Halohasta litchfieldiae: one gene and its partner. The protein of the gene in region 1 binds, or shares a complex with, the protein of each later gene. Links are inferred from orthologs where the notes say so. Each region holds a gene or a part of one and is shown on either strand. Other genes may lie near its edges.

The links.
Region 2: HALTADL_RS05470 (region 1) and rplX share a complex: the UniProt entries of both Methanocaldococcus jannaschii proteins name them as parts of the 50S ribosomal subunit. The link is inferred for Halohasta litchfieldiae from one-to-one orthologs.

The regions. Positions count from the first base shown.
Region 1 is NZ_CP024845.1:1,080,242-1,082,984, reverse strand. Bases 9-2,729 are described here. They hold HALTADL_RS05470 (eL43 family ribosomal protein), read right to left. Parts: upstream 1,642-2,729; coding sequence 1,375-1,641; downstream 9-1,374. Other genes in these bases: HALTADL_RS05460 (aldo/keto reductase), read right to left, coding at 2,580-2,729; HALTADL_RS05465 (DUF2103 domain-containing protein), read right to left, coding at 1,742-2,473; HALTADL_RS05475 (DNA-directed RNA polymerase subunit P), read right to left, coding at 1,232-1,366; HALTADL_RS05480 (KEOPS complex subunit Pcc1), read right to left, coding at 961-1,227; HALTADL_RS05485 (prefoldin subunit beta), read right to left, coding at 476-865. Outside these bases: more of HALTADL_RS05495, read left to right, coding at 1-8; more of HALTADL_RS05460, read right to left, coding at 2,730-2,743. UniProt on the Methanocaldococcus jannaschii protein: Binds to the 23S rRNA.
Region 2 is NZ_CP024845.1:3,246,671-3,249,568, reverse strand. What follows is about bases 23-2,898. They hold rplX (50S ribosomal protein L24), read left to right. Parts: upstream 23-1,217; coding sequence 1,218-1,580; downstream 1,581-2,898. Other genes in these bases: HALTADL_RS16540 (30S ribosomal protein S14), read left to right, coding at 2,795-2,898; HALTADL_RS16545 (50S ribosomal protein L5), read left to right, coding at 2,272-2,802; HALTADL_RS16550 (30S ribosomal protein S4e), read left to right, coding at 1,577-2,275; HALTADL_RS16560 (50S ribosomal protein L14), read left to right, coding at 818-1,216; HALTADL_RS16565 (30S ribosomal protein S17), read left to right, coding at 474-818. In the rest of the region: more of HALTADL_RS16570, read left to right, coding at 1-22. UniProt on the Methanocaldococcus jannaschii protein: One of two assembly initiator proteins, it binds directly to the 5'-end of the 23S rRNA, where it nucleates assembly of the 50S subunit. Located at the polypeptide exit tunnel on the outside of the subunit.

The DNA of each region.
Region 1 (2,743 bases):
GCATCACCCGATGGCTCGTTACAGCCATTGTTTTTCATCGGCATACTACTCAGCGTGTTCGTGATTCTCAGGGAAGCCACCCGACACGTAGCCGAGTCAGCGACTCGATAGTAGCCGATCTCATTATCCGGCTGATCTCTGTCTTCGACACACGATCCGGTAGAGAAACAGCTCAACGGGTTCAGCACTGCCGCTCACGAATGTAAAAACGACCTCAGCGGCAAGGTGCCGCTCAGGCAAACAGTTCGTCGACGGCTTCCTCGGCTGCCTCGATGGCTTCGTGGGCCACGTCGTCGGGGTCAGCGTCGGTGTCGTCGACGGTATTCAAGTAGACGTCGACATCGAGAATCCCGTCATCGAATCCGACGGTGATGTCGAGGTCTTTGACTGCACTGTTCGCAAATCGGGCAAAGACGAGACCTTCAGCGGCCTCGGCGGCCGTCTGAACGACGGTCTCGTCAGTCGGCTCCGACATTTAGGCGCCTGCGCCGCCGGGGCCCTGCGGACCACCGGGGCCGCCTGCACCGCTGAGCATCTCCTGAAGCTCTTCCTGAAGGTCCTCGAAGCGTTCTTGGACGCGGGTTTCCTGTTTGGTGAGCTGCTCGACGCGGACTTCGAGGCTCTCCTGTTTCTCTTCGAGGTCCTCGGCGGCCTCGTCGTAGTCGGTCTGGATCAGCAGTTCGCCGACCTCGCGGTACATAACCGAGTCATCGTCGACGCCTTCGAGGGCTTCGAGGGCGGTCTCGGTGTCGTTGAGCTGGGTCTCGGTCTGCTGTTTCTGTTCGGCGACGTTCTGTGCTGTCTCTTGAAGATCCTGGAGCGTTTCGAGCTTCTCCTGGGCTTCTGGCGGCAGATTACCCTGCATACCTTCCGAGTTGGTCGCCACACCCAAAAACCCCCGCAATTCCGATGGCCACCTGTATCGAACGCCTCACAATTCAACACGGCTGATTACGGTGGTTACGAGTGCCGTGTCGACTCACAGCCAGCCACCTGTTCGGCCACCGAGAGATACCGAAGCCAGCTGTTGAGCCCCGCCCGAAGCGCGACCAGATCGTCGGCCGCAATGTCGACCTCGACCCGCGTATTGGTTCGGCTCACACCAGCCGTCGACCGGTCGGCGTCGAGTTGGTCGACTTCGACGCGGACGCTCCGCTCGATGAGTCGTGCGGCCGCGGCGGTCGGATACTCGAAGCAAAGAGCTGCAGTATGAACGTGCGGGGACACCGGGTTACTCGACGGGGACTTCTTTGATGCCGCCGCCGCGTTCCTTCAGCAGGACGCGGTGACCGCAGTACGGACAGCGAACGCCGCCGTACTCGTCGAGCGTCACGTCTCGTTTACAGCGGGAACATTTGTAGCTCATCGGGTGTGTTATTCGTCTTCGGAGAGTGCCGCGCGGATCGACCGTCGGACCTGTCGTCCACCGGGCGTCTCTGGCTTGTAAGCCCCGCCAGCGAACTTCTCGCCGGTCTCTTCGTTGACCCAGATGCCGGTGCCGACGCGTTTGACGCTGTCGCCGTCGACCTCGGCGTTCTGCATTCCCGCTTCGATCTCTTTGACCCGCTTGCGTGAGACGCGTCCGTACCGTGCGCCAAATCGGCCAGCGCTGCCGGTAGATCGTGCCTTGTTTTCGGCCATAGTAGCAGGTGCTACTGCCAGTATAGGTAAAAAGCTGTTGTGTCGAGCCTACTGTGTGAGCCGCTTTCAGGATGCGGTTTCGGCTCTCAGTCGACAGCGCCTACTGCAGATCTTCCTCGGCCAGCGCCTCGTTGAGATCTGTCCGTACTCGCTCGCCGGTTTCGAGATCCATCGCGGTCGTCACCAGTCGGTTTTCCTGAACGCTTGAGCCATCCCGCAACAGCATTCGCACGTTGCCGTTGGTATCTGCCCGTGTAATCTTCGCCCGGAGTCCCTTCTGGGAGCCGATTCCCCCGGCATCAATCGGGCCGGGAATGATTTTCTTGATGTGTGGATGGTCCGCAACCACGCTGATCGCTTTTCGTCCTTGCCGGTCGCCAATAATGGTCGAGTGGCTGCCGCCGATTTTCTCGCGTGGCGGGATGTCGACGACTTCGAGGGCTCGATTCCCCCGCCGATCAATAACTGCCTGCACGGAGTTGTCCTCTGGAACGCGATAAAACTCGTAATGGAGCTGTTTGCGCGTCTCTCGAAGGGGTTCGCGCTCACCGGCCGCAAACACGGTTTCGGGGCGCTTGCGCTGGATCTCGTCGGCGACCCGTCCCGCGAAGTTGCGGAGTTCCATCACGGCGTTTCGGTCGTGGTGGTCATCGTCCGGTTCGGGAACGGTTGTGATCGTGGTCTCGCCGAGGATGTCCTCGTCGTCGAGCATGGTGAGGGTGGCCGCCTCGCGGTCGAACTCGACGACGACCCCGTCGCAGTTGGCAGTGTGACAGACCAGACAGTAGTCGCCCGGTCGGTCGAGGTCCGCGTGGCACTGCCCACAGTGCATAGCGGAACATGAGGGCCAGCGATTAAAACGTCATCCGTTCGGTACGGTCCCAGTCGACTCGTTGTCTCAGTTCCAGAGAGCCACGCTGAGCGCCCCGCATGCCTTCTCACTCGTGACCGCTGATCCGAACCGGCTCGTACGGTTCTTCGAGATACGACAGTTCGTTGTCGGACAAGTCGATAGAGAGCGCTTCGACGGCGTCTTCGAGGTGGTCGACGCTTGAGGTGCCGACAATCGGTGCGGTGACTGTCTCCTTGTGGAGATGCCACG
Region 2 (2,898 bases), 2.2 Mb from region 1 along the record:
GAAACACTCACACGACACGAACTCATCGGCCTCCCGATTCGGGTGGTCGACGCCGCCAGTGCCGACTCCGTCGGTATCTCAGGCCGCGTTGTCAGCGAGACGATGAAGACGCTTGTCGTGTCGACTGATTCGGGTGCAAAACGCGTGCCGAAGTCGCAGTCGACGTTCGAAGTCGCAGTCAGCGAGGAATCGATTGACGACCAAGGTGCAGGCGTGCACACAAATGAAGCCGCCGAGGTCACAGCGGGAGATCATCCCGCAGTGGACCCGTCAGACCGACGGGGCCGCAAGGACTCGGGGTCTTCGTCCAAACTCGGGAAGGAAACTGCGGGGGTCCGCCCTCGTCAGTCTTTGCCGTCGGAATGTTCCGTAAACCAACAGGGTGGATGCCAGGGCGGAGTCTACGTTACGGTGGATGGCAGCCGTCTACTCTCGCGGCCTGCAGAACGAACTGAACGCACAGGAGATTCGAAATGGCGATAGGACTTGACGTTCCTCTTCCTTCGGAACCACAGAACCCGGAGGAGTACGACTATGAGAAGTGTCCGTTTTACGGACAGCTTCCGGTTCGAGGCCAGACCCGCAGTGGGACTGTCGTCTCGACCGATATGGCAAAGACCGTCATCGTCGAGCAAGAGTACGACGTGTTCGTGCCGAAATACGACCGGTATATGAAACGCCGATCCCGTATTCCAGCGCACGTACCCGGTGTACTCGACTCGCTCGAAGTTGGTGACGAAGTAAAGATTGCGGAGACCCGACCGATCTCGAAGACGAAATCCCACGTGGTCGTCGAACTGCTTGGAGGCGATGCCTGATGGAGGCACTCAAAGCAGACGTCACGCAGGGACTCGAGAAGGGCTCGCTCATTACGTGTGCCGACAACACCGGCGCTCGTGAACTGCGAGTCATCAGCGTTGCGGGCTACTCCGGTACGAAGAACCGACACCCGAAAGCAGGGATCGCCGACAAAGTGACCGTCTCGGTCACCAAAGGCACCCCCGAAATGCGTCGACAGGTGCTGGAGGCCGTCGTGGTCCGCCAGCGCAAACCGATTCGTCGACCGGACGGTATTCGCGTGAAGTTCGAGGACAACGCCGCAGTTCTCATCGACGAGAACGGCGAGCCTCGAGGGACCGACATCAAGGGCCCAATCGCACGCGAAGTCGCCGAACGCTTCGGGAGCATTGCATCCACAGCGACGATGATTGTATAGCATGACTACACAACCACACAAACAGCGAAAATCCGCTGCAAACGCGTCGCTCCACGAGCGACACGAGCAGGTCAAGGCGCCGCTTTCGCCCGAACTCCGCGAGGAGTACGACCAGCGCAGCGTCCGCGTCAACGCGGGCGACACCGTCGAAGTGCAGCGTGGCGACCACGCTGGCAGCGAGGGTGAGGTCATCAAGGTCGACCTCAAAGCGGCCGTCATTCACGTCGAAGAGGTTACTGTCGAGAAGTCCGATGGGGAGGAGGTTCCCCGACCGCTCGAAGCCAGTAACGTTCAGGTCATCGAGCTCGATCTCGAGGACCCACGCCGTGAGGCCCGGCTCGAAAGCGAGGAGGATAACGAATGAGCAACCACCAGAAACGACTCTCGGTACCGAACTCGTGGCCGGTCGAACGGAAGACCGAAACCTACACCGTGAAAGCGGGCGCAGGCCCCCACGGTGAAGACGGCGTTCCCCTGCTCGTCCTGCTACGGGACGTGCTGGGCTACGTCGACTCGAAAAAGGAAGCGCGCTACGCGCTGAATCAGGGCTCGATTCTCGTCAACGGGGATGCAATCTCCGACGAGCGACGCCCAATCGGCATGTTCGACATTCTCGCGTTCACCGAACGCGACGAGTTCTACCGCGTGTTCCCCGACGAGGGCGGTCGGCTTGCGCTGACCCCCATCGACGAGGACTCAGCAGGTAGTCGACTCGGGAAGATCGTCAACAAGGAGCAGGTCTCCGGCGGCGACTTCCAGCTCACACTCCACGACGGAACGAACGTCCGAACCGAGGACGTCAGCTACGAGACGAACGATTCGCTCGTTGTCGACAACGAGACCAAGGAGATCGTCGCCCACTTCGACTACGAAGAGGGCGCCCTCGTCACCGCCGTCGACGGCCAGCACGCTGGCCAGATCGGCACGGTCGAGGAGATCCAGGTCACACTCGGCAGCGGTTCGAACACGGTTGTCGTCGAGGCCGACGACGCAAGCTACGAGACGATCGAGAGCTACGTCGTTGTCATTGACGAGAACTTTACGGGTGATGACGAATGAGCGAGGCAGAAGCCGAGTTCCACGATATGCGAGAGCCGCGTATCGAGAAAGTCGTCGTCCACATGGCCGTCGGCGAAGGCGGACGCGAGCTCCAGAACGCCCAAGAGATCCTCGAAGAGATCGCGGGCCAAGAGAGCATCCAGACGCTCGCCAAACGAACGGTCCAGGAGTTCGAAATCCGCGAGGGAGACCCAATCGGTGCGAAAACGACACTCCGCGGCGACGACGCCCACGAGTTCCTCGAAACCGCACTCCCGATTACGGAGCTGTCGACGTCGCAGTTCGACAACGTCGGCAACTTCAGCTTCGGTGTCGCCGAACACACCGAGTTCCCGAGCCAAGAGTACGACCCACAGATCGGAATTTACGGGCTTGACATCACCGTCACGCTCGTCCGACCGGGCTACCGTGTCGCCCAGCGCGACAAGGGTACGCGGTCGATTCCGAGCGGTCATCAGATGACCGTCGACGATGCGGCCAGCTACATCGAGTCGAACTTCGATGTGGAGGTTGAGGCCAATGAGTGAAAGCGAAACAGACCAGACGTCCGGAGACAACGCGGAACGGACGGGACAGCAGCTGTCCTGTCGGCGCTGTGACCGAAAACAGGGGCTTGTCGGCAA